Regions from separate parts of the Mesorhizobium sp. M8A.F.Ca.ET.165.01.1.1 genome, predicted to be linked through region 2. Evidence: predicted binding sites of a transcription regulator. Region 2 holds the regulator's gene; each other region holds the start of a gene.

Region 1 (7,567 bases), on a different contig from region 2:
CGGCTTTGCCGTCTGCGCCTATTTCGCCACCCGCAATCCCGCGCATGAGATCGCCGCCCGCGAGCTGATCCGCGACAGGACCGGCCTGCCGGTCACGGCCAGCCATGAACTGTCGGCCAAGCTCGGCGGTCCGCGCCGGGCGCTCACCACGCTGCTCAACGCCAGGCTGATCTCGATGATCGACCGGCTGGTGGCGGCGACCGAGGGCTTTCTCGCGGCGCGCGACATCGCCGCGCCCCTGATGGTGGTGCGTGGCGATGGCGCGCTGGTTTCGGCGGCGTTTGCCCGCCAGCGGCCGATCGAGACGATCCTCTCGGGCCCCGCCGCCAGCCTCGTCGGCGCCCGCCACATGACCGGGCTCGACAATGCGGTGGTGTCCGACATTGGCGGTACCACCACCGACGTCGCCGTGCTCGATGGCGGCCGGCCGCGGCTCGATCCGGAAGGCGCCACCGTCGGTGGCTTCCGCACCATGGTCGAGGCGGTCGCCATGCGCACTTTCGGCCTCGGCGGCGATTCCGAGGTGACGCTGGAGGATGGCGCGCTCAACCCGAAAATCCTGCTCGGGCCGCGCCGCCTGGTGCCGCTGGCGCTGGCCGGCATGGCGCATGGCGAGGCGGTGACGGCGGAGCTCGAACGCCAGTTGCGCGCCCCCAACACCGGCCGCATGGATGGCCGCTTCGCGGTCCGCACCGGCGTGCCGGACCGGCTCGCGGCGGGGCTGACCGTCCCGGAGGCGAAGCTCTACGAGGCGATCGGCGCGACGCCGCTTGCCCTCGACAGGCTGCTGACCTCGAACGCCCAGAATGCCACCCTGAACCGGCTGGTCTCGCGCGGGCTGGTGCATATCTCAGGCTTCACGCCATCGGACGCCGCTCATGTGCTCGGCAAGCAGGCGAACTGGGATGTCGCCGCCGCCCGCCTTGGCGCCGAACTGTTCGCCCGCAGGCGCGATGGCCGTGGCCAGCCGATCGCCGCATCACCGGAGGTGATTTCGGAACGCGTGCTGGTGACGCTGACGCGCTGGTCGGCCGAATACATCCTGGAAACCGCCTTTGCCGAGGACGGGCTCGATGGTGCGGCCACCGTGGCGCACGCGCTGGTGCAGCGCGCCGTCGATGCGCATCCAGGCATCGCTCGCCTCAGCGTCGCGCTCGACCGTCCCGTCATTGGGCTGGGCGCTTCGGCCCCTCTGCATTACGCCGGTCTGGCGCCCTTGGTCGGCAATGACTGCGTGGTGCCCCGGGATACCGATGTCGCCAACGCGCTCGGCGCCGTCGTCGGCCAGGTCAGGGTTTCGGCCGAGGCCCGCGTCAGCCAGCCCAAGGAAGGCCTGTTCCGGCTTGCCTCGGGCGAAACGGTGCGCGACTTTCTCGACGAAGCGGCGGCGATCGCGGCCGCCGAGGCCGACGTGCGGGCGATTGTCGCCCAACGCGCCCGCGATGCCGGCACCGACAGCGCCGAGATCGAGGTCGCGACGGAGTTCCGTGTCTCGACCGTCGAAGCGCAGCGCATGTTCATCGAAGCGCATGTGGTGGCGGTGGCCTCGGGCAGGCCAAGGATCGCGGTTTAGATTCAGGTGAGGCCGGCCTGCAAATGGCGGCGTCCTGCGCTTCCGGTGCTCACGTCCCTTAAGTACGCTCCGCTCCGGTTCTCGGACGCCACCATTTTCGACTCGGCCTGACCTGAATCCTGCGCCTTCGTCATCCTAGGGCGGAGCGGGAGCGAAGCGACGTTGCGGAGACCCTAGGATCCATTCCGTGACGTTGGAGGTAGAGCGAACGGTTCAGAATGGCGCACGCAAACAGATGAAGAACACTCCGCACGGATGTGTCTTCAAAGAAGGCCTAAAATGCCCCACCTTCACCCTAAGCTGAATTGACCCTGCACCCCCAACATGCCAAACGCCCCGCAAAGCCTTTCATCTGGAGTAGCCCTGATGACCGATCGCATCGAGATCGCCGGATTGCGCATTGCCCGCGAGCTGCATGACTTCGTCGTCGACGAAGCGTTGCCCGGCACTGGCATCGAAGCGGCACGGTTCTGGAACGGCTTGTCCTCCATCGTCCATGATCTGGCGCCCAGGAACCGGGCGCTGCTGGCAAAACGCGATGCCATGCAGGAAAAGCTCGACGGCTGGTACCGCGACAATGGCGCGCCAATCGACATGGGCGCCTACAAGGCGTTCCTGAGGGAGATCGGCTATCTCGTTCCCGAAGGTCCGGCCTTCAGCGTCTCGACCGAAAATGTCGATCCGGAAATCGCCGTCGTCGCCGGGCCGCAGCTCGTCGTGCCGGTAATGAACGCGCGCTATGCGCTCAACGCCGCCAATGCGCGCTGGGGTTCGCTCTACGATGCGCTGTACGGCACCGACGCCATTCCCGAGACCGGCGGCGCGCAGAAGGGCAAGGCCTTCAACCCCGCGCGCGGCGCCAAGGTGATTGCCTGGGCAAAGGACTTCCTCGACCAGTCGGTACCGCTGACCACGGGCAAATGGGCAGGCGTCAACGGGCTCTCGATCGCCAATGGCGCGCTGAAGCTCGGCGAGGGCGCCGGCGCCACCACCCTTGCCGACCCGAAACAGTTCGCCGGCTATCGCGGCGATGCCGAGAATCCGGAAGCCGTGCTTCTGGTCAAGAACGGCCTCCATATCGAAATCCTGATCGACCGCGCCAACCAGATCGGCCGCACCGACCCGGCTGGAATCGCCGACGTCATCCTGGAATCGGCTTTGACCACCATCCAGGACTGCGAGGACTCGGTCGCCGCTGTCGACGCTGAGGACAAGGTCGTCGTCTACCGCAACTGGCTCGGCCTGATGAAGGGCGACCTCGCCGAAGAGATCAGCAAGGGCGGCAAGAGCTTTGTCCGCAAGCTCAACCCCGACCGCGCCTACACTGGACCCGCCGGCGGCCAACTCACCGTGCCTGGCCGCTCGTTGATGCTGGTGCGCAATGTCGGCCACCTCATGACCAATCCGTCGATTCTGGACCGTGACGGCAACGAGGTGCCGGAAGGCATCATGGACGCGGCGATGACGGCGCTGATCGCGCTGCACGATGTCGGGCCGAAAGGGCGGCGGATGAACTCCCGCGCCGGCTCGATGTATGTGGTGAAGCCGAAGATGCACGGACCGGAGGAAGTCGCCTTCGCGGTCGAGATCTTCGACCGTGTCGAAGCGCTGCTCGGCATGGCGAAGAACACCATCAAGATGGGCATCATGGACGAGGAGCGGCGCACCACCATCAACCTCAAGGAAGCGATCCGCGCCGCACGCGAGCGCGTGGTGTTCATCAACACCGGCTTCCTCGACCGCACCGGCGACGAGATCCACACCTCGATGGAAGCCGGCCCGATGATCCGCAAGGGCGACATGAAGCAGGCCGCCTGGATTTCCGCCTACGAGGCCTGGAATGTCGACACCGGTCTCGAATGCGGGCTCGCCGGCCATGCCCAGATCGGCAAGGGCATGTGGGCGATGCCCGATTTGATGGCGGCGATGCTGGAACAGAAGATCGCCCACCCCAAGGCCGGCGCCAACACCGCATGGGTGCCGTCGCCGACGGCGGCGACGCTGCACGCCACGCACTATCACAAGGTCGATGTCCACGCCGTCCAGGCGGCGCTGAAGAGCCGGCCAAAGGCCAAGCTCGACGATATCCTGTCGGTGCCGGTGGCCGTGCGGCCGAACTGGACACCCGACGAGATCCAGCGCGAACTCGACAACAACGCGCAAGGCATTCTGGGCTATGTCGTGCGCTGGATCGACCAGGGCGTCGGCTGCTCCAAGGTTCCCGACATCAACGATGTCGGCCTGATGGAGGACCGCGCCACGCTGCGCATCTCCTCGCAGCACATCGCCAACTGGCTGCGCCACAAGATCTGCTCGGAAATCCAGGTCAGGGATTCACTGCAGCGCATGGCCGCCATCGTCGATCTGCAGAATGTCGGCGATCCGCTCTACCGCCCGATGGCACCGGATTTCGACAGTTCCATCGCCTTCCAGGCCGCCTGCGACCTGGTGTTCAAAGGAACGAGCCAGCCGAATGGGTATACCGAACCGGTGCTGCATGCTCGAAGGCTGGAGCTGAAGGCGCGCGCATCGGCCTGAAGGATCGTCTGGCGCAGCGTCCCCCGCTCCCTTGAGGGGGGAAGCTCACGCTGCCTGCGCCACCCGCTCCGCGCTCATGCGATAGGAAATCGCCTCAGCCAGATGGATGCGGCCGACGGTCTCGCTGGCGTCGAGATCGGCGAGCGTGCGCGCCACTTTCAACACCCGGTGATAGGCGCGCGCGGAAAAGGCGAGTTTTTCGCTGGCCTCCTTGAGCAGGGACAGGCCGGCGGCATCCGGCATTGCGATCGTCTCGATGACAGCCGGCGCGCAATGCGCGTTGGTGGTGGCGCTGTTGACGCCGAGCCGTTCGAAGCGCTCGCGCTGGAGCGTGCGCGCGCGGCCGACGCGAAGTGCAACGTCAGCACTCTTCTCGGCCCGGTCGGGCCGGATCAGGTCGCTGGCCGAGACCGCCGGCACTTCAATACGAAGATCGATGCGGTCGAGCAGCGGTCCTGAGATGCGCGCTTGATAGTCGGTACGGCAACGCTCGCCGCGTACGCAACGATAACCCGGCTCGCCGGCCATGCCGCAGCGGCACGGGTTCATCGCCGCCACCAGCTGGATGCGTGCCGGATAGGTGACGCGGTGGTTGGCGCGCGCGATCATGCAGTCGCCGGTCTCAAGCGGCTGGCGCAGCGCATCGAGCGTCTGCGGCGTGAATTCGGGGAACTCGTCGAGAAACAGCACGCCGTGATGCGCCAGCGACACTTCGCCCGGCCGGGCGCGCATGCCGCCTCCGACCATCGCCGCCATCGAGGCCGAGTGGTGCGGAGCGCGGAACGGTCGCCGGTCCGTCAGCTTGCCTTCGCCGAGCTCGCCGGCCACCGAGGCGATCATCGAGACCTCCAGGAGCTCCTTCAGCGCCAGCGGCGGCAGGATCGACGGCAGCCGCTGCGCCAGCATCGATTTTCCAGAGCCGGGCGGACCGACCATCAGCAGGTTGTGGCCGCCGGCGGCCGCCACCTCCAGCGCCCGCTTGGCCGTCTCCTGGCCCTTGATGTCGGCGAGGTCCGGCAGGTCGCGCGGCGCGGCGCGGATGCCGGCCTCGGGCCGCGACAGCACCTGCGTGCCGCGGAAATGGTTGGCGATGGCAATCAGGCTGCGCGGCGCCAGAATGTCGAATTCCCGCCCCGCCCAAGCAGCTTCCGGTCCGCAGGCGAACGGGCAGATCAGGCCCTTGCCCTCGGCATTGGCGCCGATCGCCGCCGGCAGCGCGCCGGCCACGGCGGTAATCGTGCCGTCGAGCGACAATTCGCCAAGCACGACATAGCCGGCCAGCATGTCGCCCGGAATGGCGCCAAGTGCTGCCATCAGGCCAAGCGCGATCGGCAGATCGTAGTGGCTGCCTTCCTTGGGCAGATCGGCCGGCGCCAAGTTAACGGTGACCTTCTTCGACGGCATCGACAGGCCCGACGCATGCAGAGCCGCCTGCACCCGCTCGCGACTCTCGGCCACCGCCTTGTCGGGCAGGCCGACGATCTGAATGCCGACCTTGCCGGGCGCGATCATCACCTGCACGTCGACCGGCACGGCCTCGATGCCCTGGAAAGCGACCGTACGAACCCGCGCCACCATTCTTTGCCCCCGATGCCGTCTCTCCCCAGCCTTTGTGAGCCGGCCGCGAGCGACGTCAACGCGAGACAACCACAGATTTCAAGCCAAGGCAAGAACAATACAGGAACAAAGAGAGGCGTGCGCATACCGTCGACGGGCTCGCAACTGCCTGCAAGGCGCCTCACCGTGCGCGTGACGATGCGAGCCGCGCAGGATGGAGGCGAACGTTCCGGGAGTCCGTGCAGATCACGACGGCTTCACCGCCAGAAAAGTGTTCCACCCTCGCTCCTTCCTGCCGACGCGGAAGCTGTGGCTGACAAGCTCCATGCCGGCGGCCTCGATGCGCGCCGCGAAGGCGTCCTTGCGCCAGTCGACCGTATGGTATCTGCCGCTCGTTTCGCCGTCGCCGTCGCGCATCGAGACGACAGAGGCACCACCGGGCCGCAACGCCCGCGCGATCTTCTCCAGAACCGGGTCGATCTGGTCGCGCGGCACATGGATCAGCACGGCAAGCGCCACCACCGCGTCATAGGGACCGCCAAGCTCGTCGGTGATCACATCGAGCAGATCGCCGGTCTTGCCGCGTGCTGCCTGCAGTTCGAGAAAGCGCCGCGTCGCGTCGGTCCGCCGGACCTTGACGCCGAGGCCCTCCAGGAAGTCCGCATCGCGGCCAGGTCCGGACCCGATCTCCAGGATTCGGCCGCCCGGCCCGGCGATCGCCGCGGCGCGCTTGAGCGCGGCCTGGTCGTTCGGGTGGGGAACATGTCCGACAATCTCGTCATAACGGACCGCGTAGTCCTCATACGACTCGACCGTCCGACGGCTCTGCGCCAGGGCTTTCGCGGGCACGGTCATCATTCTCTCTGTCTCCGGGCGCCAATCGTGTCTAGCGGATGCTGCCATAAGGCGCGTGGCCGTCGAGCAGGCCGATGTCGCGCTTGAAATGGTCGGACAGCGCGCGCTGATCGAGCAGGCGGCGCGACCGCGATCGGAAGGGAGCAACGAAGAGGTCCAGCATCGGATGACGGACTGTGAGGCGCCGCGTGGAAGTGTTCATGGCCATGTCCTTTCGGGTTGGGTCGATGGTTTGAGTGTGCGCTTGCCGGCTCTTGGCTTCCAATCGAACGTCGCTTATCATGCATCAACAGGATTGATGTGTGATGAGCTGGGACCTGCCGCCATTGGGCGCCATCAGGGTGTTTGAAGCCGCATCGCGGCTGGGCAGCTTTACCAAGGCGGCCGAAGAACTCGGCATGACCCAGTCGGCGGCGAGCTACCAGATCAAGGTGCTGGAGGAACGCGCCGGAACACCGCTTTTCGTAAGAAAAACAAGGCAGATCGCCTTGACCGAGGCCGGCGAGCAGCTGGCGCCGCACGCATCGGGTGCCTTCTCGGCGCTGGCCGATGCGTGGGTGGCGACCAAGGGCGGCGCCACCGGCGTCTTGTCGGTCACCACGGTCCAGACCTTTGCCTCGACCTGGCTCGCCGTGCGCCTTGGAGCATTCCAGCTGATGCATCCGGACCTTGCCGTGAAAGTCGACACATCGTCCCGGCTGGCCGATTTTGGGCGCGACGGCATGGATATCGGCATTCGCACCGGCACCGGGAAATGGCCGGGCCTGGCAGCCCACTATCTGTTCAAGGCGGATTACACGCCGATGCTCAGCCCGAGGCTGGTGCGGAGCGTGGGAGGCATCCGCCGGCCCGAGGATCTCTACAAGCTGCCACTATGCTGTTCGACCGATCCCTGGTGGAAGATCTGGTTCGAAGCAGCCGGCGCCCGCTTCGAGCCCGATCGCATCATAGCCGGCCCGGAGCTTGGCACGCAGGCCTACGACGCGATGGCGGCGCTGACCGATCAGGGCGTCGCCATCCTCACCCGCAACCTCTACAGCTCGT
Region 2 (7,567 bases):
TCGCTGCCGACCGAGCCCGATTTTGCAAAGCCTGTCGCGGTCATGGTGCTGGCGGCGACCTGTGCATTCGTCTCGCGTTCCTGGCCGAAAACCCATCTGTGTTTCATGGCAATGCTGTTGTGCGCGCTGGGCCTGCTCGCGGCGAAGGTCGAAACATGGCGAGCAGGAACCCGGATGCTGGGTTCGGAAATCTCGACTCAATTGACCGGCCGCGTGGTCTCGCTCGAGGAGATGGAGAGCGGCCGTATCCGGTTGACCATGGACGTGATTTCGACCGCCCGGCCGAAATTGCGCTATGCGCCGGAAAGGGTCCGGCTTTCGGCACGCAAGATACCGCCGGAAATGACCGCTGGCTCGCTTGTCACAGGCTACGCCAAACTGCTGCCGCCGACCGGCCCGGTGCGGCCGGACAGCTACGACTTCTCCTTCGACAGCTATTTCGCAGGCATCGGCGGCAGCGGCTTCTTTCTCGGCAATCCAACGGTTGTCGCTACCGACGATGGTGAGATGTCGCTGCCAGCCCGTCTTTTTTCAAGCATCGAAAACGCCCGCGAAGCCATCGCCGACCACATCAGGGGCAGCATCGGCGGCGCCGAAGGCGAGATCGCGGCGGCGCTGATCGTCGGCGTGCGCGCCGGCATTCCCGATGAAATCAACGAAGCGATGCGGCGTACCGGCATCTATCACATCATTTCCATTTCGGGACTGCATATGGCGCTGGTCGCCGGCACCATCATGGGTCTGTTGCGCGGTGCCTTCGCGCTGTTTCCAGACTTTTCCGCGCGCCGGCCGGTGAAGAAATATGCGGCCGCCGCCGCACTTTTCTCGATCGCCGCCTATCTCGTCATTTCCGGTGTCGTCGTTGCGGCCGAACGCAGCTTCATCATGCTGGCGGTGATGCTGATTGCCGTCTTGTTCGATCGCGCGGCGCTCACCATGCGCAACCTGGCCATCTCGGCGATCGCCGTTATCCTGGTTTCCCCGCACGAGGTCGTCGGCCCGAGCTTCCAAATGTCGTTCGCGGCAACCGCGGCCCTTGTTGGCGCCTATGCCGGCTGGGCGGACCACCGCGCTGGTAAGACGAGGCCACCGTCGCCAAAGCGGTCACTACCCGGGTTCCTGACGCGAAAATTCCTGCTGGCGACAGGTGGATTGGCCATGACCTCCATCATTGCCGGCAGCGCGACGGCGCTGTTTGCCATCTGGCATTTCCAGCGCGTATCGCCGCTCAGCCTGTTCGCCAATCTGGCCGTCATGCCGATCGTGTCGGTGGTCGTCATGCCTTTTGCGGTCCTCAGTTCGCTGGCGATGCCCTTCGGCGCCGACGGCCCGTTTCTCTACGTGATGGGCAAAGGCCTGACAGCGATGATCGCCGTATCGTCATGGATATCGGAGCGCTCGCCAATCGATGGGGTAGGTCTGATCTCGCAGCAATCCGTGCTGCTGGTGGCCGTCGCGCTGGTCATCGCGACGATGGCGACGACCTGGCTGCGGCTCGCGGCACTGCCATTCGCACTTGCCGGTCTGTTGACTGTGTCGGACATACGCACGCCCGATGTGCTGATCTCGGAAGACGCACGGCTGGTCGCACTGCCGATAGGCAATGGCGAACTGGCCGTCAACCGGGAACGTCCGAACGAATTCGCGGCCGACAACTGGAAACGCGCTCTGGTCTCCGAAACAATCGTCAAACCGGAAATGTTCGACAAGGCGGACGGGCAATTCGATATTGCCGCTCCCACCGACCTGCCGCAGGGATCGCCGTTCTATTGCCGCGAAGGCCTTTGCCTTGCCAGGCACCCTTCCGGCGCGATCGTCGCCTATGTCGAGGATCGCAAGAACACCTGGAAAGCCTGCGCCTTCGCCGACCTGATCGTCGTCAATGACGCGACCGCCTATGACGCCTGCCACAATCCGCTGGTTGTCGTCGTCACGAAACGGCAGCTCGCCCGCAAGGGAAGTGCTGCCGTCTTCTTCGATCCCCAGTCGGCCACAACCCCGGCTGTGATCGAATTCGCTGTCGACGGACCATACCGGCCCTGGCACGAGCAGCGAAAATTCTCACGCGAGGCGAGGGGGCTGCCGCCCTATAAGAGGGGGCTGCCGCCCTATAAAAAGCCAGACAAGTCCGATGGCAAACCGGCTCAGTAGCGCCTGATCAGCCCGACCAGCTTGCCTTGTACCTTGACTCTGTCCGGCCCGAAAATGCGCGTTTCGTAGGCTGGATTGGCGGCTTCGAGCGCGATCGAGGCGCCTTTACGGCGGAACCGCTTCAGCGTCGCTTCCTCCTCGTCGACCAGCGCCACGATGATTTCGCCCGGACTTGCCGTGTTGGCATTGCGGATGATGACCGTGTCGCCGTCGAAGATACCAGCCTCGATCATCGAGTCACCCTTGACCTCCAGCGCATAGTGCTCGCCGCCCATGATCATATCCGGCGGCACCGAGATCGAATGCGTCTGATGCTGGATGGCATCGATCGGCACACCGGCGGCGATACGGCCCATGACCGGGATGGACACGGCTGAAACCACATCGTCGTCATTGCCGGCCGCGGGCAGACGCGAAGGCGCCGTTGCCGGCTTGAGCTGGCGGCCAAGATTGTTTTGACCAAGGCTGCCCTGGATGACGCTGGGCGAAAATTTCTTTGCCGCGTTCAGGCCGGGCGCGATCGAATCCGGCAGCCGCAGCACCTCCAGCGCGCGCGCCCGATTGGGTAGCCGGCGAATGAAGCCGCGTTCCTCCAGCGCCGTGATCAGGCGATGAATCCCGGATTTGGAGGCAAGATCGAGCGCTTCCTTCATCTCGTCGAAGGAGGGCGGTATCCCGCTTTCCTTGAGCCGTTCGTGGATGAACATCAGCAGTTCATGTTGCTTGCGTGTCAGCATGGCGGCCCCCAAGGCATTGAACGAAGGTCTGAACCAGAATCGAAAAAACAAACCCAGAACAAACACTATCTGTTCCAGTTGTGTTCCGCAACCGTTTAAAGTTTAATGAATTTGTTAAGGCTGCGGATGTTTTTTGTCCGCTACGGCGGGCAGAAGCCGACCTTTTCCGCCATCGGCAGGCCCATTGAAATCGTTATGGTTAATGGCCTGTGGCCCATCCGCTCCCGAGTTTGGCGTCAGCCGTTCGGAAGGCTTTCCCCGGGCGGATTGTATAATTTATCGGTCCATTATTCGCGGAACGAAACGAAACCAAAACGCCAACGACTGGCAGCTTCGGGGCAGCGATGGACCCAGGCGTCCGGCCCCACTCCGACCAACGCGTGCGAATAGGTGTCGCGGAAGCGCCGGAGTCATCCCGAACCAGCTTTCAAGCTGCCGGCGCGGGCGGCGTATTTGGTCGCGCCGCTGTCTTCGCTGTGGACATAGACGTGCAGGGTGTAGCCGATATGGGCCACCATCAGCGCCTTGGCCCGCTCGACGTCACGATCGAGTGCCGCTTCCATGATCGCGGTATGGTGTTCGATCGCAATCGCTTCGCGCAGCGCCTCCATCGCCTCTTCGTAGCCATCCTTGAGGCCGGCCGCGGCCCGCAATGTCGGCGCCAGACCAAGAAAGCGATGATGCCGGCGCAATTGATCCGAGATCGTCGAGCGGAAACGCAACAGCCAATCGCATGTGGCGGCACTCAGCAGCGCCGCATGGAAAGCCTCGTGATTCTCGTCCCATTTGTCGACCGCCGCATCCGACGGATCGTCGACGGCGGTCTTGCAACGGGAGAGCCGGTAGTGGGCGGTGACCACGGCATCTTCCCATTCCTTGCCGCCTTTCTCCATCGATTCGAGGAACAGGGGGATCTCGACCACCATCCTGGCGCGCGCCAGGTCCTCCAGTTCGGCCCGCGACACCCGAGCCACGGTAAAACCGCGATTGCTGATGGCGGTGACCAGGCGTTCGGCCTCAAGCCGCGACAAGGCTTCGCGCAATGGCGTCCAGCCGACTCCATAGGTGCCGCGCAGTGCACTCAGTTTGAGCGGGGCGCCGGGCATGAGGCGCGTGGTCAGGATATCGCGCCGCAACAGCTGATAGGCTGCCTCCGTCTTTGTGGAGCTCGTTTGATCCTGCATCGCGGTCCATCCGTCGTCTGGCAGGGAAAATTATATATGATGTAGGGGCATGGCAAGAATTATATATAATGTTTGACACAAGCCGGCGGACTGACCATGATCGTTTGCAGTAGCCGCGCTGCAAGCGGCGCTGATCAAATCTGGGAGGAAATGATGTTGAAGTCGAAATCCGCTTGGTTGTCGGGTTTGTTCATGGCTAGCGCGTTGATGGTGAGCGCCGGCAGTGCCGCCGCCGACCAGATACGCATCGGCATTGCCAATTTCGGCGAGCACCCCCAGCTCAATGCCGCCATAGCCGGCTTCAAGAAGGCGCTGACGGACAATGGCTTCGTCGAGGGCAAGGACGTCGTCTATACGGAAAGCCATACCAATTTCGATGCATCGCTGGTGCCGCAGATGATCGCCAAGCTGCAGGCGGAGCAGCCCAAGCTGATCTACACCATCACCACGCCGGTCTCGCAGATCGCCAAGAAGGCGCTCGCCGGTTCCGGCATTCCAATCGTCTTTGCCGCGGTCACCGATCCAGTGGCGGCCAAGCTGGTGCCGTCGTGGGATTCAGGTGACGAAGGCATGACCGGCGCCAGCGATCTGCAGGACGTCGCCGCGGTGATGGCCTTCACCAAGAAGCTGCTGCCGAACGCCAAGCGCTTCGGCGTGCCTTACAATCCGGGCGAGGCCAATGACGTTGCCTTGGTCGAAAAGATCAAGGCGGCGGCGCCCGCCGCTGGTTTCGAGGTGGTGGAGGTCGGCATCGACAACGTCAATGACATCCAGCAACGTATCGCTTCGCTCGCCGGCAAGGCCGACGTCATCTACGGCCCGGCCTCGAACCTGATCCAGCCGGCGATCGCCGCTGTCTCCGCCGCCGCCCGCCAGGCCGGTATCCCGGTCGTCAACTCCGATGACAGCGCGGTCCGCAACGGCACTGTGCCGGCGAGCTTCGCGGTCAATTACACGCAGGTTGGCATCAACGCCGGCGACATCGCCGCAGAGATACTCAAGGGCAAGGATCCCAAGACGATCGCGCCGTCGCGCCCGGCCTACAAGGATCACATGGCAACGATTTCCCGCAAGGCGATGGCCGCGTTCGGCATCGAGATACCGGCCTCGATGGCAGATTGCGGCTGCATCGTCGACTGACATCAGGCTGCATGAAGGTGACGGCGCGGGCGCCGTCACTTTTCATGTCAGGGAGGAACGATGCTCGAGATCCGATCCGCGCGCAAAGTATTCTACAGGGGCCAGGCCGACGAGAAGATCGCGCTGGACGGCCTCAGCCTGTCATTGGCGACTGGCGAGTTCGGCATCGTCATCGGCTCCAACGGGGCGGGCAAGAGCAGCATGCTCAACGCCATTTCCGGCGCTCTGATCCTCGATACCGGCAAGATCCTGATCAACGGCGCCGACGTGACAAATATGCCCGTGCACAAGCGTGCCGCAAGATTGGCGCGGGTCTTCCAGGATCCGATGCGCGGCACCGCCGCCAGCATGACGGTGGCGGAAAACATGCTGCTGGCTGATTTGCGCAGCAGCAAGCGCACCTTGCGCCAGGGGCTGAACCCCACCCGGCTCGCGTCCTACAAGGAACGCCTGTCGATACTGGGCCTCGGCCTTGAAAACCGCCTGGACACCCGCGTCGACCTGCTTTCGGGTGGGCAGCGGCAGTCCCTGTCGCTGATCATGGCGGTCGGCGGATCGCCCGACTTGCTGCTACTCGACGAACATACCGCGGCGCTCGACCCGCGCACGGCCGAGATCATCATGCAGGCAACGGTGCGCGCTGTCAGCGCGCTGAAGCTGACGACTTTGATGGTGACCCACAACATGCAGCATGCCGTCGACTACGGCAGCCGGGTGATCATGCTCGACGCTGGCCGCGTCCTCCTGGAGGTCACAGGCGAAGAGAAGGCGAGGATCACGGTTATCGATCTGATCGGCCATTTCTCAGTCAAGACCGACCGCATGTTGCTGGCGAGCTGATCGTCATGGGCTTTATTCAGGACGTTCTCACCAGCTTCGTCGCGATCATGCCGGTCACGCTGGCGCAAAGCCTGATCCTGGCCTTTGTCGTGCTCGGGATCATGATTCCGTTTCGCATGCTGAATTTTCCCGATCTCACCAGCGAGGGCGCCTTTCCGCTGGGCGGCTGCATCTGCGGCGTCCTCCTTGCCGCCGGCGCATCGCCGTTGGTCGGCATCGCCGCCGCCCTCGTTGCCGGCTTCGCGGCGGGCTGCTGCACCGCCTTCATCCATCTGCGCTTCCGCATCCACACGCTTCTGGCGGGCATCCTTATGATGACGATGCTCTACAGCATCAACCTTCGCATCATGGGCAAGTCCAATCTCTCGGTCTTCGGCTCGCCGACGGTGTTCGACTGGGTGCCGTTCGCTCGGCCGGGTTTTCCCGCCAGCAAGATCGTCGTCGCCGGCCTTCTCGCGCTGATCGCCTTGATGCTGCTCTACATGTTCTTCAGGACCGAGAAGGGGACGGCCGTGCGTGCCGTGGGCGCCAATCCCGACATGGCCGAGGCGCAAGGCATCAATGTCTGGGCCGCGACCATAGGCGGCGTCGGGCTGGCGAGCGCGTTTTCGGCTTCAAGCGGCGCGCTGATGGTGCAGTCGCAGGGATTTGCCGACGTCAATATGGGATTGGGGATCCTCATCAACGGCCTTGCCGCGCTGATGATCGGCGAGGCCGTCGTCGGCAAGCAGACGGTCTGGCGCCAGCTGCTGGCGCCCTTCGCCGGCGCGATCATCTACTACCAGCTGGTGTCGTTCTGCCTTGCCGCCGGCATGCCGCCGCCCGACCTGAAGCTTGCCACGGGTCTGTTCGTGCTCGCCATGCTTGCCTTGCCCAGCCTCAAGCGTAGCCGCGGGTCCGCGCCGGCACGCGAAGCGATCCGTGAATAACCAGGGAATGTCACAAATGATGCGTGCGCCGCTCGATTTCGCAGCCGTCGAGGCCATGGATGCGGCGGACCCGCTGCGTGCCATGCGCGACCGGTTCATTTTGCCGGAAGGCGTCATCTATCTCGACGGCAATTCGCTTGGGGCCGCGGCACCCGCCGTCTTCAACGAGCTACAGAACGCCGCCACCCAGGAATGGGCGCAGGATCTCATCCGCGCCTGGAATACTGCCGGCTGGTTCGACATGCCGCTGGCACTTGGCGACCAGCTCGGACGGCTGGTCGGCGCCGCGCCCGGCCAGACCGTGGTGTGCGATACGACCTCGATCAATATCTACAAGGTGCTGCATGCCGCACTCGGCATGCGGCCGGACCGGTCGGTCATCGTCGCCGAGGGCGACAGCTTTCCAACCGATCTCTACATGGCCGAAGGCGTGGCCTCGACGCGACCCGGCACCGTCTTGCGGCTCGAGGGCGTCGACGCGCCGACCATTGAGGAACTGATCGACGAGCGTGTCGCCGTCATCCTGGTCAACCATGTCAATTACAAATCCGGCCAGCTGCGCGACATGGCGGCACTGACATGCAAG
Region 3 (7,567 bases), on a different contig from region 2:
GAACTTCCGATGATCGATGAGGCGGCACGAGACAGCAGGCGCGAACGCCGGCGCGGACGCACCGGCGAGGCGGGCAGCGAATCCAGCCGCAAGCCCAATTACCGGTCGCTGAAGAACCCGTTCCTGCCGCAGCCGATCTTTTCCGACGACCAGGTGGCGTCGATCCACGACACGGCGCTGCGGGTGCTGGAAGAGCTCGGCATCAAGGTGCTGCTGCCGCAGGCGCGCGAAGTGCTCGCCCGCGCCGGCGCGCTGGTCGATCTGGACACCGACATGGTGCGCATCGGCCGCGACATGGTGATGGCAGCCTTGGCCTCGGCGCCGCGATCGATCCACGCCAATGCAGGCGCGCGTGCTCGCGATTTGTCGCTCGAACTGGGTTCCATGACATTCCTGGCGGGCTCCGGCGCGCCCAACGTCACCGATCTCGACCGCGGCCGGCGGCCCGGAACGCTGGTCGCCTTCGAAGAACTCATCAAGCTGGTGCAGCATTTCGATGTCTTGCACATGCTGGGGCCGTGCATCGAGCCGCAGGACATCGACAATCGTTTTCGCCACTATGCCGTCAACCGGGCGCAACTGACCTTGTCGGACAAGTTCCCATTCGTGTTCGCGCGCGGCACGCCGCAGGTCGATGACAGTTTCGAGATGATCAGGCTGGCCCGCGGGCTGTCCGAAGACGAGTTCCGCTCCGGCGCGCATTGCTACACCGTCATCAACACAAACTCGCCGCGCCAGCTCGACATTCCCATGGCGCAAGGCATCATCGATTTCGCCAAGGCGGGGCAGGTGCTGATCATCACGCCGTTCTGCCTGGCCGGGGCGATGGCGCCGATCACGGTGGCCGGCGCCCTGACCCTGCAGCATGCCGAAGCACTGGCTGGGCTGACGCTGGCGCAGATCGTGCGGCCGGGCGCGCCGGTGGTCTACGGTTCCTTCTCCTCCAATGTCGACATGAAATCGGGCGCACCGGCGTTCGGCACGCCGGAGCACGTCAAAGCCACACTGGGTGCGGGCCAGCTGGCACGCTTCACCGGTCTGCCATGGCGCTCCGGTGGCGGCAGCGCGGCCAACATCTCGGACGCGCAGGCGGCGCACGAGACGCAGTTCGCGCTATGGGGCTCGGTGCTGTCGGGCGCCACCGTCTGCATCCATGCGGCCGGCTGGCTGGAAGGAGGCTTGAGCGTTTCGCTGGAAAAGCTGGTGACCGATATCGAGGCGCTGCAGACGGTGGCGGAACTCTGTGCCGCGACGCCCGGCGACGACGACGCGATAGGCTTCGAGGCGATCGCCGAAGTGCAGCCGGGCGGCCACTTTTTCTCGGCCGGCCATACGATGGCGCGCTACCGCACCGCCTTCTACGAACCGCTGGTGGCCGACTGGTCGAATTTCGGCAACTGGACGCAAAGCGGTTCGAAGAACGCCACCGAACGCGCCACCGGCATCTGGAAACGCATCCTTGCCGATTTCGAGCCGCCCGCCTCGGCCGCCGCCACGTCAGGTATGCTCGACGCGTTCATCGCCCGGCGCACCGAAGAGGGTGGAGCGGCGCCGGTTTCCTGAAGGCCGGCAAAACGCACGCCAAGACGTCTGCGGCTGGCTCAATTCCAGCAGCCATTGGCAATCCGCGCGTCTCGTGCAGAAATGAACGGCATGCGCGAAGCTTTGATCGCAACGGTGATCTTCCTGTGCCTGGCGGGGGCAGCTTTCGCCGCCATGGCGGTCTGGCCCAGGATGCCGGTCAGGCATCGCGACGACGATACGAATGCCGTGGTCCGGCTCGCAGCCAACCTGTTCGGGGTGATGACCTCGCTGATGCTTGGGCTGATGATCAACTCGGCCAAGAACACCTTCGAATCGATCGATCACAATGTGCATGCCTATGCGACGGAGCTGATCCTGCTCGACAGGACCCTGCGCCAATACGGACCGCAAACCGACACGGTGCGCCAGCCGCTGGTCGCCTATGTGCAGGGGGTGGTGGCCGATGCCATGCAGGGCGACGAGACGCCTGCCGCCGGCAACGAGCTGTCCGAACATCTGTTGACGGAGATCGGCACACGGTTGAGCGCGCTGCCGCCGGCCGACGCCGCGCGCGCCTCCGTCTTGCAGGACGCCCGTCAGCGGCTGCAGAAAGTGCTGGAACTGCGCTGGGTGCTGATCGAGCAGTCGGAGGGCACGATCCCCTGGCCGCTGATCGTCATGCTGGTTACGTGGCTGGCGCTGATCTTCGCCAGTTTCGGGTTCAGGGCGCCGAGGAATGCGATCACTGCCGCGACCTTCATGGTCTCGGCCGCGCTGATCGCCGGGGCGATCTACCTGATCCTGGACATGGATGTGGCGTTCTCCGGCCCGATCCAGATTTCGTCAGCGCCGCTGGAGCGGGCCTTGGCGGAATTGCAGCGATGATGCGGAACCGGCGGCATTCCCCAGACATTCATGGGGATGGCCAATGGAGGACGACATGGGTTTCGACCAGTATCACGAACCGCCGGAAGAACTGTCGCAGCAAGTGCGCACCTTCGCCCGCATGATCGCCTCGCTGATCGAGGAGGCGGAAGCGATCGGCTGGTACGAACAGCGCATGTCGGTGGAGAAGGACCCGCAAGCCAAGGCGATCATGAAGAACGCGCAGAGCGAGGAGTTCAAGCATTTCGGCATGGACCTCGAATTCCTGCTGCGCCAGAAGGCGGACTGGCGCGCGGAACTGAAGGAAATCCTGTTTACGACAGGGGATATCGTGAAGGCCGGCGAGAGGGGCGAAAAGAAGGTGGATTGAACGCCTTCGCCGGCTTCTTGTCAAAGCCACGGCCCCAACTCACACCGCCGCTACAAACCCGTCCAACACGCGTTTCTGGCCGGCCTTGTCGAAGTCGATGGTCAGCTTGTTGCCTTCGATGGCCGCGATGTTGCCGTTGCCGAATTTCTGGTGGAAGACGCGGTCGCCGACGCTGAAGGCCGACGGCGTGTCGGAGACGGATTTGGCGACCAGTTCGCCGTCGATGGTGCGGCCCTTTACGCTGGTGCGGCCGGCGCCGTAGCCGGAGTCTGTCTCGCCATAGCCGATGCGTTCGATCTGATGGCCCGAGCGCGTGCCCCAGTTGCGGTCGGTCGCCTCGGTGCGGTTGGCCTGCGCGCGCTGCCAGCCCGGTGTCGAATAGGTGTTGGAGAAGGCGCCGGATCTTTCCGTGCCGCCCGAATTGCCGCCGATATTGTCGAAGCGCGAGGCGCCATACGGGTTCTGTCTTCCTGCCCCTTGGCTGCCGCCACGGCCGGACGCGAACGAGCCGCCGCCATAGGGATTGCCGTAGCCGCCGTAGGAATTGCCGGCTTCGGCGACTTCGACATGGGCTTCCGGCAGCTCCTCCAAGAAGCGTGACGGGATGGTCGATTGCCACAAGCCGTGGATGAGGCGGTTGGAGACGAACCAGATATGCAGGTTCTTCTTGGCCCGCGTCAGACCGACATAGGCGAGGCGTCGCTCTTCCTCGAGCCCCGAACGGCCGCCTTCGTCCAGCGCGCGCTGATGGGGAAACAGGCCTTCCTCCCAGCCGGGCAGGAAAACGGTCTCGAATTCGAGGCCCTTGGCCGAGTGCAGCGTCATGATGGAAACGGCATCGAGCCCGGCATTCTGCTCGGCATCCATGACCAGCGCGACATGTTCGAGGAAGGAGCGCAGCGATTCATACTCCTCCATCGAACGGATCAGTTCCTTCAGGTTCTCCAGCCTACCGGGGGCTTCCGCCGAACGGTCGTTCTTCCACATGTCGGTGTAGCCGCTCTCTTCGAGAATGGTCTCGGCGAGCTCGGTGTGTGGCGTGGTTTCCAGCGCCTTCTGCCAGCGTTCGAAATTGGCCGCGACCTCGCGCAGCGCTGCGCGCGGTTTCGGCTTCAACTCGTCGCTTTCGGCGAGCGTGCCCGCCGCCTCAAGCATCGGGATGCGCATGCCGCGCGCCGTGTCGTGGATCTGGCGGATGGTCGCTTCGCCCAGGCCGCGCTTGGGCACATTGACGATGCGCTCGAAGGCGAGATCGTCGGTGCCGTTGGCGACGACGCGGAAGAAGGCCAGTGCGTCGCGGATTTCCATGCGCTCGTAGAAACGCGGGCCGCCGATGACGCGATAGTTCAGGCCGAGCGTGATGAAGCGGTCCTCGAAGGCGCGCATCTGGAAGGACGCGCGGACGAGGATCGCCATGTCGTTCAAATTATGCTTCTGGCGCTGGTAGGCCTCGATGGTCTCGCCGATGGCGCGGGCTTCCTCCTCCGAATCCCAGGCGGCGTGGACGTTGACCTTGCCATCCTCGGGATCGTTGCGGTCGGTGAACAGCGTCTTGCCGAAGCGGCCCTCATTATAGGCGATGAGATGGGAGGCGGCGCCCAGTATGTGCGCGGTCGAACGGTAGTTGCGCTCCAGCCGGATGATGGTGGCGCCGGGAAAATCCTTGTCGAAACGCAGGATGTTGTCGACCTCGGCGCCGCGCCAGCCATAGATCGACTGGTCGTCGTCGCCGACGCAGCAGATGTTGACTCTGTTTTCGCTCACGGGCTGTTCCGCGCCTGCCGGCGCGGGCCCTCCGCCCCCTCTTTTTTGCGCGCCTTCGGCGTCGCGTGAGTGGCCTCGCAACGGCTCGGACGCCCGGTCGGGCTTGCGGCCTTCGGCCGATCGCAGATCGGTTGGTGGTGATGAAGAGCGCCCGGAATCCGGCCTTTGCGCCAGCAGCCGCAGCCACATGTATTGGGCGGTGTTGGTGTCCTGGTACTCGTCGACGAGGATGTATTTGAAGCGCCGGTGATAGTCCTTCAGCACATCGGGATTGGCACGGAAGATGCGGATCGGATGGCAGAGCAGGTCACCGAAATCGCAGGCGTTCAGCGTTTGCAGGCGTTCCTGGTAGGCCTTGTAGAGCTCGCGGCCCTTGCCGTTGGCGAAGCTGCGCGCATCGCCCTCGGCGATGTCGGCCGGACCCTGGCCCTTGTTCTTCCAGCCGTCGATCATCTGGGCGAACTGTTTTGCGGGCCAGCGCTTGTCGTCCAGGCCCTCGGCCTGGATCAGCTGCTTGATCAGCCGCACGACGTCGTCGGTGTCGAGGATGGTGAAGTCGGATCTCAGGCCGGCAAGCTCGGCATGGCGGCGCAGCAGCTTCACGCCGATCGAGTGGAAGGTGCCGAGCCATGGCATGCCCTCGACATTGCCTTCGCCGATCAGGATGCCGATGCGCTGCTTCATCTCGCGCGCGGCCTTGTTGGTGAAGGTCACTGCCAGGATCTGCGAGGGGAAGGCCCTGCCGGTGGCGAGGATGTGGGCGATGCGGGTGGTGAGCACGCGAGTTTTGCCGGTGCCGGCGCCGGCCAGCACCAGAACCGGGCCTTCGGTGGTCTCCACCGCCAGCCGCTGCTCGGGGTTCAGCCCCCTGAGATAGTCCGGCGCATTGTTCTGGCCGCCGCGGGCGGCCATGGCGCGCGCGGCAATGCCCGACGGGGCCGTGGGCCGCGCATTGGGTTCGTCGAAAAAGGGCATGTCTTCGGAAAAGCCAGACATCTCCCCCGAATGTAGTGATTCGGGAGGGAAAGACCAGAACTGTCTACGTTTTGTTCCGCTAAAGTGCCTGATAAGGCCACTCGAGCGATATGGCGGCCGCGTTGTGAACAACCGCAGGGGGACAAGGTTGCCGCCGCGGACCCATGACCTACGCTTGACAGGCGCGGCGGTCGGGAGAAAGTTGCGTACGGGGCAGCACGCAATGCCGGGTTGCCTAAGGCCGCCTCCACGCGCGCAACAGTCGAAGGAGTATCATCTTGGCTGTCACCATCACCTCCCTCGTCCTCTTCCTCATCGGCCTGGCGCTTGGCGCCGGCGGTATCTGGTTGGCTTCGCTGGGCGGCAGTTGGTACTACATCATCGTCGCTCTCGCCTTCCTGGTCGCCGCCTGGCTGCTCTACCGGCGCCGTTCCACTTCGCTCTGGCTCTACGCGGCGATCGTGCTCGGCACGCTTGCCTGGGCGGTCTGGGAAACCGGCTTCGACTGGTGGGAACTCGGCCCGCGCGGCGGCATCATCGTGCTGGTGGCGCTGTGGCTGCTGACGCCGTGGGCGCGGCGGGGCCTTGCCGGTCCGGACGGCCGCGCGCCACTGATCCTGGCCGTGCTGGCATCGCTGGCGGTGGCCGGCTATTCGATGACCACGGACCCGAAGGACATAGGCGGCGCGCTCGACACCGACAAGGTGATACCCAACGCCAATCTCGGCGGCGATGTGCCGGCGGGCGAATGGCACTATTACGGGCGCACGCAGTTCGGCCAGCGCTATTCGCCGCTCGACCAGATCACACCGGATAATGTCGCCAATCTGCAGCCGGCCTGGACCTACCGCACCGGCGACGTGAAAGGTCCGGACGATGTCGGCGAGACCACCTACCAGGTGACACCGCTCAAAGTGGGGGACACGCTCTATATCTGCACGCCGCACAATTTCGCCATCGCGGTCGATGCGGCGACCGGCAAGGAGAAGTGGCGCTACGATCCCAAGATCAAGCTCGACAAGGACCGACAACACCAGACCTGCCGTGGCGTCTCCTATTATGCCGATGCCGCCGGCGCCGCCGGCCAGCCCTGCGCGACGCGCGTCTACCTGCCGACCTCGGATGCGCGGCTGATCGCGCTCGACGCCGCCAACGGGCAGGTTTGCCCGGCCTTTGCCGAGGGCGGCATGCTCAATTTGTTGACCAACATGCCGTATCCGAAGTCCGGTTATTACTACTCGACCTCGGCGCCGCTGATCGCGGGCGGCAAGATCATCGTCGGCGGCGCGGTCAACGACAATTACTCGACGCAGGAGCCGTCCGGCGTCATTCGCGCCTATGATGCGAGCACCGGCAAGCTGCTATGGAACTGGGATTCCGGCAATCCGGACCAGACAACGCCGCTGGCGGCCGGCCAGACCTACACCGCCAACTCGCCCAACATGTGGTCGACGCCGAGCGCCGACGAGAAGCTCGGCCTGCTCTATGTGCCGCTCGGCAACCAGACGCCGGACCAACTCGGCGCCGGGCGCAGCGCCAATGTCGAGAAATTCTCCTCCTCGATCACCGCGCTCGACCTCAATACCGGGCAATTGAAATGGGTGCGGCAGACCGTGCACCATGACCTCTGGGACATGGACGTGCCGGCGCAGCCGAGCCTGGTCGACATCACCAAGGCCGATGGTTCCGTCGTGCCCGCGCTGGTCGGGCCGACCAAGCAGGGCGACCTCTATGTGCTCGACCGGCGCACAGGCGAGCCGGTGATCGCGGTGAACGAAGTGCCGGCGCCGGGCGGCGCCATCGAAGGCGATCACACATCGCCGACGCAGCCGGTTTCCGATCTTACCTTCATGCCGAAGCCGCTGACCGGCGCCGACATGTGGGGGATCACCATGTTCGACCAGCTGGCGTGCCGGATCGAATTCCAGGGCCTGCGCTATGAAGGCCGCTACACGCCGCCTTCCGTCCAGGGCTCGCTGATCTATCCCGGCAATTTCGGCACCTTCAACTGGGGCGGGGTAGCGGTCGATCCGGTGCGGCAGGTGATGT
Region 4 (7,567 bases), on a different contig from region 2:
GCAACGCCGCCGCCGATCCGCAGGCCAAGGACGTGCGCTTCGTCATCAACGCGCAGAACTGCGTCCACTGCAAGACCTGCGACATCAAGGACCCGAACCAGAACATCAACTGGGTGCCGCCGCAAGGCGGTGAAGGACCGGTCTACCAGGGCATGTGACCCCTGAGCCGCCGGGCTGTCCAGGGCGCGGCGGCAGAAAAAACGCCGCGGAGTGCTGGCTGCGCGGGGCATGCAGCACAGCAGAACCGTTGAAACGATCACCGGCTTGTGGTTCCCTTCTCCAGGGACAAGGAGAAGGCCGATGCGCCGGACAGTTCTGACATGCCTCATCGTCATCGGAACACTGTGTGCGCCGGAGGCCTGGGCTGGCACCAGGGCAATCGTCCAGACTCGGACCTACGACATCAAGGGAAGCTCGGGTACGGCCTTCATCGAGGCGATGGACAGCAAGGGTCCCAAGCATGGCTTCATGACGCATGCCATCGCCACAACTGCCTATACCGTCGACTGGGATCTCGGCGGGGGGCAGGACAACGGCTTCTGCCGGCTGCGGCGGGTCAACGGCACGCTCAATCTGTTCTACACCTTCCCTCGCGTTGGTTCGCCCATGACGCCGGCGCTGAAAAGGCGGTGGAACAGATTTTTCGCCGGTGTTCGCGCCCATGAGGAAACGCATGGGCGCATCGCCAGGAAGATGATGCGCGCTACGGAACGGTCGATAGCCGGCCTGCGGGTTGCCAACGACCCATCATGCGACAAGACGCGCCGCGAGGCTCGGCTTCGCATCAAGACCGTCTATGCGGAATATGAGGCCAGGCAAAACGCTTTCGACCGGCGCGAGCATAGCGATGGCGGCCATGTCGAACATCTGATCGCTGCCTTGATCGGGAAACCTTGAACGCGCAATCCATTCGCCATCTCGACGCTTCTGCGCTGCGCGGCGCGTGTAAGTCAGCCCTGCGACTTGGCTGACAAGCCGCTCGCCGCGAGCGCCGTGGCGTGCCCATCCTCGGGCTGCTTCTGATCCGATCGAACCGTAAATTCGACCAGCACCGGCAGATGGTCGGAGCCGGTATCCTCCAGCCGCGTCGATGACAGGATCTTCAGCCCGCCCTTGCTGAACACCTGGTCGATCGGCAGGCCCGCATAGCGGCGCAGGAAGTCGGGCAGTGTCCGGTGGATCCAGGTCGGGCCGGCTGAAGGCATCAGTGTCAGCCCGCCGAGCGCCGCGACCCGCCGCACCGCCGCACTCCAGGGCACGGCGTTGCAGTCGCCGGCCAGGATCGCGGTCTCGCCGAGCGCGGCCAGTGGCTGCGCCAGTTCGCCGATCTGCCAGTATTGCTCCTTCGGCCAGGGCCAGCTCAAATGGATCGCGGCGACATCGACATCGCTCCCGCCAAAGTCGATGGTGGCGGTCGCCATCGCGCCGCGCGGCTCGCAACGCGGCGCGGTGTCGGCGGCAAACGGCCGGCGCGACAGCAGCGCCACGCCGAACATGCCGTTCGGGTAGGGGCAGAGGATACGGTAGGGGTAGGCGCTGGCGATGTAGCCAAGCTCGGTCGTCCACATCGCCGACACTTCGTCGAGGGTGATCACATCAGGATTGGTGCGGCCGATCAGTGAGAGCACTTTCTTCGGCGTCGGGTTGTTGAAGCGCAGGTTCATCTGCAGCAGGCTGTAGACGATCTGGTCGGCGGGCTTGGCAACTGCTGGCTGCGGCCACAACCTGGGCAGTGCGTTTGCCGTCGTGGCCAGGCAGGCGATGGCGAAGAGCAGTGCCGCGGCCGCCTGCAGCCGGTAGGAACTCGCAAGCAGCGGCAGCGCCAGAAGCGCCAGCAGCACACTGAAGTGAATGCGGAAATGCGAGAAGGAATCGAAAGCGGGGTGCAGCGCGCCGAAAAACCCGGCCAACAAAGCGGCCGACAATACCGTTATCGCCAGGAATACCAGCCCAGCCGTCATGTTCAAGCGCGCGCCTGTTGTCATTGAGGTCGTGTCTGCCGAATGCCGCCTGCCGATCCGTTCGATTTTGCTTGTCCGCCAAATTACGGCCTGAGCAAGACGACCAATTGCCTCGCCGAGGCTTCGCGCGACCGCCTACTGGAACGCTGTCTCCGAAAAGCTCCTGAGCTTGCGCGAATGCAGCCGCTCCATCGGCATCTCGGCCAGCTTCTCCATCGCCCTGATGCCGATGGTCAGGTGCTGCGCCACCTGGCGTTTGTAGAACTCGGTCGCCATCCCAGGCAATTTCAACTCGCCATGCAGCGGCTTGTCGGAAACGCACAGCAGCGTGCCATAGGGCACCCGGAAGCGGAAACCATTGGCGGCGATCGTGGCCGATTCCATATCGAGCGCGATCGCGCGCGACTGTGACAGGCGCTGCACCGGTCCGCGCTGGTCGCGCAGTTCCCAGTTGCGGTTGTCGATGGTGGCGACGGTGCCCGTGCGCATGATGCGCTTCAGGTCATAGCCAGACAGGCCAGTGACCTCGGCGACTGCTTCCTGCAGCGCAACCTGGATCTCGGCCAATGGCGGGATCGGCACCCAGACCGGCAGATCGTCGTCCAGAACGTGATCCTCGCGCACATAGGCATGCGCCAGCACATAATCACCCAGTGCCTGAGTGTTGCGCAGCCCGGCGCAGTGACCAAGCATCACCCAGGCATGTGGCCGAAGCACCGCGATATGGTCGGTGATGGTCTTGGCGTTGGAAGGACCCACGCCGATATTGACCATGGTGATGCCGCCATGGTTCGGCTTCTTCAGATGGTAGGCCGGCATCTGCGGCAGGCGCTGTGGCGCTACGCCTTCGCTGGGCGCACTCTGCCCGGCCCGGGTGATGACGTTGCCGGGTTCGACAAATTCTGTGTAGCCGTCGCCCCCCTTTTCCATCAGGTCGCGGGCGCGGGCGACGAACTCGTCGATGTAGAACTGATAGTTGGTGAACAGCACGAAGTTCTGGAAATGCTGCGGGCTGGTTGCGGTGTAGTGCGTCATGCGGTGCAGTGAATAGTCGATGCGCTGCGCCGTGAAGGGCGCCAGCGGCCTGGGCTCGCCGAAGGCGACCTCGAACGTGCCGTTGGCGATCTGATCGTCGGTACCGTCGAGATCCGGCACGTCGAACAGGTCGCGGATCGGCCGCTTGATGCGCTCGGCAGCGGCGCCGTCGACATAGGTGCCTTCCAGGAAAGCGAAATGCAGGGGAATCGGCGTGGTCGATTCCGAGACGGTCACCGACACGCCGTGATTGCGCATGATCAGCCGAAGCTGCTCGATGAGGTAGGTCTCGAACAGGTCCGGCTGGGTCACCGTGGTGGCGAAATGGCCGGGCGTCGGCATGTGGCCATAGGCCTGGCGCGAGTCGACCTGGGTGAACGAACTCGTGGTGACGCCGATCTCGGGGTAGAAGGCCCGGCAGCGCTTGCTGCTGTCGCCGCCGGCGGCAAGGGCTGCGAAGGAATCGCGAAGGAACTTGGTGTTGCGGTTGTAAAGCACCTTCAGCGCGGTAACGGCCTTTTCGGCATTGTCGAAGCTTTGCCGGCCAAAAGGCTCGGGCATGACGACTGATTCGATGGCTTGGGGGTAGATTCGCTTTTCCATGACTCAATATAGAGACTTGGGGAGGCGGTTGGGAGGGGGCTCGCCGCCGAAGGCGCTCAAAGCGCCATTTTTCTTCAACCCCGCTGCAGGCTGACCAGCAGCACGAACCCGACGCCGGACTTTCTGAGCGCCGGCGCCTCGATCGTCGAGCCGGCATCGGCGCGCATCATCGGCACCGCCAGGACCGGAGCGGCCAGGAGCACCAGGATAAGCGCCGCCCTCGGCAGGAGCCGGAGGGTCTTGGCGAGGTTGGCGGCGATGCGGTTCATGATGTCTGTGCTTTTCTTTTTGAGGTCTGGTTCTCTGTTTCAGTGGCGAAGGTTGGTCGGGCAGGCGAGGTGGCACATTCTGGCGGCTTCCTCCCAGGAGCGGGGGGACCGGGCCGCTTCGGCGACGAGGATGGCGAAGAACATCCCAAACAGGCTCATCAGCAGGCAGACGATGGTGAAGCGGCGAGCAAGCATTGGTCCGTGTCTCCTTCAACACGCAGGAGAATGCCCTGACGCCTCTGAACCGGCTCTGAGGCCGGCGTTCATCTGCGGTTCAAATTGATTGACGGGACATTGGCTGGGTCGCCGCCGGCCCGAACGGCCATCGAAGGTCACGGTCAGCGCGTCGACAAAACGAAAACGGGGCCCGCCGGGCCCCGTTTTGAGATCGCAAGGAGATGGACGATCAGAGCTTGTGCCAAGTCTGGCTCTTGCAGATCAGTCCGCCTAGCACGCAACCGCTCATCTTGAGCGAGGTGCCAGCCAATGTCGCCTTGCCGGAATAGGTCTTGTCGTTTGCCGGATCGGTGATGTTGCCGGCATATTTGTTGTCGCCGGCCGCCTTGAGCGATCCGATGGTCTTGCCGGCATATTTACCGGACTTGAGCGTAATGGAAAATGAATCGCCGCCTGAAATGGCCGCGGTGTCGCCTGCCTGCGTTTTCCAGTTGCCCTCGATCGGATCGGCCCATGCCGCGCCGCTCAGCATCAAAGTGGCCGCCAGGGCCAGGCTCACTTTTCGAAACATGTCTTCCTCCGTTTGGATAGCCGGCCGGATGCTCCGCCTCGCCGGTCTGCCGCTTACGCAAACGTAAGCTAGTCCAGCTTCCGTCAAAACAAAAGCGGTGCCGCAACGGAAGACTTTGGCGTTTTGAAAGCGGCTGAATTCGCTCTGTCGGGACGGAAACGGAAACGATCGCCGCGTCGTGTTTGTTTCCCGTGGTTAGCGGAGTGTTGATCGGGGTCCCGAAAATTTTCGTCAAATTTGGCGAAAACCAGCCGAATTGCTGGTTTCGTATCCTTAACGAATTTCCGTGTTTACCTCTTGTTTTAGCTTTGTTTTCCTCAAATTAAGCACGCCATTTAACGACGGATTCAAGCCTGCGCGGCATTCTCGAAAGCATCGAAAGAGCGCCCCGGACAAGACAAACGGAGGCAGCTCTCGGGAGCCAGACAGGGGACTAAAATGGCACGTTTTGAAATGCTTGAAGCAGGCTTCGGCGCCATGGGGGCAACTGCCCAGGCCGACATTCTTTTCGAACTGGGCATGATGTATGCGACCGGTCGCGATTGCGAGACCGATGTCGTTGCCGCCCACAAATGGTTCAACATCGCCGCCATCAAGGGTTCGGCCCGCGCCGCGGAACTGCGCTCGGAACTCTCGGCGGCCATGTCGAAGGTCGAGATCGCCAAGGCGCTGCGCGAAGCCCGCGAATGGATGACGATGCACTGAGTCCCGCCAGACGGGGACGCTCCGGCCAAGACCGCTAAAAGACGGTCGGGCCAACAGGGACAAGGCTGCGCAGACAGCCAGGCCACGGACCAACAACAAAAAGAATGCGGCAGGCCGACAGGTCCAAGCCGCGCGACGGACCATGATCCCGAAAGTGGAATCGGGGCTTCGGCAAGATCATGGCCAACAGGAAGACAGGGAAGGTGGGTTGGGTTCACAGCGCGGGGGGCGCCGGGGAAACAGCCTGACAGGCAAAAAGCCACGACCAGCCGGAACAAGGCTGGCGTGGCTTTTTGCGTGGATGAGACCGCGCAGGCCCAATCGAGCGGCGCCAATGCGCCTAGACAGGCCCGGTGAAGGATGAAATTGTCCCGCCTCTCTGGAAGAAGCGCGGCCGGGGCGGCCGCGCGTGAGTGGAGGAGTTCTATTGTCATGAAAAAAATGAGTATTTTGAGCGCGGCCATTTTCGGCCTGATGATGAGCGCGCCTGTCGCATTCGCCGACGACATCACCGTATCGGTGGTCGGCCCGATGACCGGACAACTCGCGACCATCGGCGATCAGTTCAAGCAGGGCGCACAGGCCGCGGCCGATGCCATCAACGCCGCGGGCGGCGTCAACGGCTCGATGATCAAGCTCGACATCGAGGACGACCAGTGCGACCCCAAGCAGGCCGTTTCGGTCGCCAACCGCATCATCGCCAACGGCGTCAAGTTCATCGACGGTCATGCCTGCTCGGGTTCGAGCATTCCGGCCTCGGCCGTCTATGCCGAAGCCGGTGCGCTGATGATGAGCCCGGCCTCTTCGAACCCGGTGCTGACCGACGCCGCGGCCAAGTCCGGCTGGCCGACGATCATGCGTCTTTATACGCGTGACGACGCACAGGGCGCCTTCATCGGCCCGTGGATCGCCAAGAAGTATGCCGGCAAGAATGTGGTCATCCTGCACGACAAGAGCGCCTACGGTCAGGGCGTGGCTGACGCCGTCAGGGCAACCATGAATACCGGTGGCCTCAAGGAAGTCTACTATGACGCCATCAACCCCGGCGAGAAGGACTATTCGGCGCTTGTCACCAAGCTGAAGGATCTCAAGGCCGATGTCGTCTATTTCGGTGGCTACCATCCTGAGGCTGGCCTGATCCTGCGTCAGTCGGCCGAACAGAACCTGAAGTTCCAGCTGATCATGCCGGACTCGATCGCCTCGCCGGAGTTCTGGCAGGTTGCCGGCCCGGCCGGCGAGGGCACCATGTTCGTGTTCCCGTCGGATCCGCAGGCAAAGCCGGAAGCCAAGGCGGCCGTCGAGAAGATCAAGGCCGGCGGCTTCGTGCCGGAAGGCTTCACGCTGTTCTCCTACGCCGTGGTCCAGGCTTTCGCCGAAGGCATCAAGCGTGCCGGCAGCGACGATCCGGCCAAGGTTGCCGAAGCGTTGAAGAACGGCACGCCGATCAGCACCGTTGTCGGCGACGTCACCTTCGACGAGAAGGGCGACCTCAAAAATGCCAGCTATGACATCAACCAGTGGCATGACGGCAAGTACGCGCCGATCGCGCAGTAATCGCTCCGACGATCGGCTAGAGCAATTCTAGGAAAAGTGTGTAGCGGTTTTCCGTCCAGAATTGCGTAAAAACAAGAAGTTAGAGCGGGTCAGAGATTCTATCAAACTCTGAACCGCTCTAGTCCAAGGAAATGGCCGGGTTCTTCCCGGCCATTTCTGTTTGCGGTCCGCGATGCGCTCCGGCTATCGGCCGGTGGCGGCGGTCGACGCGTTCCGGTCCTCGATGAACCCCACCAGCACCGCCCCGTCGGTGACCTGTGACCCTTCCCCGGCGATCTCGGCGATCACCCCGTCATGCGGGGCGGCGATGGTGTGCTCCATCTTCATCGCTTCGAGGATCAGCAGAATTTGTCCCTTGATCACGGCGTCGCCTTTCGCCACGCGCACAAGCTTGACGAGACCCGGCATCGGCGCGCGCAGGCTGCCGGAGGCGGCAGCGGCTTCATCGCTCCTGGCCAGGGGATCCGGCACGGTGAAAGTATAGGCGACAGCGCCTTCGAACACGGTGATGTGGCCAGGCCAGCGGGCGAGGCGGGGAACGGCCCGAAGGTCATGCGAATTGGTGCTGTCATACGGCGCATCGAGCGCCACCTGAAAGCGCCCGTCCGGCCGCATTGAAACCTTGGCCAGGATGGCCTCGTCGCCGAACTTCAGCCGCGTGCGCCGCGCAACGCCGTGGAAATGCGCATAGC

Evidence for each region. Region 2 encodes LexA, which represses DNA repair genes until DNA is damaged. Its sites were predicted from a motif close to TGTTCNNNNTGTGTTCNG; they were not measured.
Region 1: EN808_RS32620 (YifB family Mg chelatase-like AAA ATPase) is a predicted target of LexA. The motif match lies at 5,780-5,797, and genes of this name have one in related genera.
Region 3: EN808_RS32995 (UvrD-helicase domain-containing protein) is a predicted target of LexA. The motif match lies at 5,580-5,597, and genes of this name have one in related genera.
Region 4: EN808_RS05070 (sel1 repeat family protein) is a predicted target of LexA. The motif match lies at 4,915-4,932, and genes of this name have one in related genera.

What each region holds. Positions count from the first base shown of each region.
Region 1 is NZ_SRTH01000023.1:40,637-48,203, reverse strand. It holds gene EN808_RS32630 (hydantoinase/oxoprolinase family protein) at 1-1,573, shown strand, start outside; gene EN808_RS32625 (malate synthase G) at 1,940-4,111, shown strand; gene EN808_RS32620 (YifB family Mg chelatase-like AAA ATPase) at 4,157-5,689, opposite strand; gene EN808_RS32615 (class I SAM-dependent methyltransferase) at 5,915-6,523, opposite strand; gene EN808_RS36585 (hypothetical protein) at 6,555-6,725, opposite strand; gene EN808_RS32610 (LysR substrate-binding domain-containing protein) at 6,829-7,567, shown strand, end outside.
Region 2 is NZ_SRTH01000003.1:635,323-642,889, forward strand. It holds gene EN808_RS12390 (ComEC/Rec2 family competence protein) at 1-2,151, shown strand, start outside; gene lexA (transcriptional repressor LexA) at 2,145-2,888, opposite strand; gene EN808_RS12400 (GntR family transcriptional regulator) at 3,299-4,072, opposite strand; gene EN808_RS12405 (ABC transporter substrate-binding protein) at 4,226-5,212, shown strand; gene EN808_RS12410 (ABC transporter ATP-binding protein) at 5,273-6,052, shown strand; gene EN808_RS12415 (ABC transporter permease) at 6,058-6,981, shown strand; gene kynU (kynureninase) at 7,001-7,567, shown strand, end outside.
Region 3 is NZ_SRTH01000024.1:56,783-64,349, forward strand. It holds gene EN808_RS32980 (trimethylamine methyltransferase family protein) at 10-1,563, shown strand; gene EN808_RS32985 (DUF4239 domain-containing protein) at 1,654-2,409, shown strand; gene EN808_RS32990 (hypothetical protein) at 2,465-2,779, shown strand; gene EN808_RS32995 (UvrD-helicase domain-containing protein) at 2,819-5,539, opposite strand; gene EN808_RS33000 (glucose/quinate/shikimate family membrane-bound PQQ-dependent dehydrogenase) at 5,797-7,567, shown strand, end outside.
Region 4 is NZ_SRTH01000002.1:110,624-118,190, forward strand. It holds gene EN808_RS05040 (electron transfer flavoprotein-ubiquinone oxidoreductase) at 1-158, shown strand, start outside; gene EN808_RS05045 (DUF922 domain-containing protein) at 301-897, shown strand; gene EN808_RS05050 (endonuclease/exonuclease/phosphatase family protein) at 951-1,961, opposite strand; gene EN808_RS05055 (AMP nucleosidase) at 2,097-3,557, opposite strand; gene EN808_RS05060 (hypothetical protein) at 3,674-3,868, opposite strand; gene EN808_RS36205 (hypothetical protein) at 3,908-4,063, opposite strand; gene EN808_RS05065 (DUF2147 domain-containing protein) at 4,275-4,616, opposite strand; gene EN808_RS05070 (sel1 repeat family protein) at 5,055-5,321, shown strand; gene EN808_RS05075 (branched-chain amino acid ABC transporter substrate-binding protein) at 5,754-6,875, shown strand; gene EN808_RS05080 (acetyl/propionyl/methylcrotonyl-CoA carboxylase subunit alpha) at 7,059-7,567, opposite strand, start outside.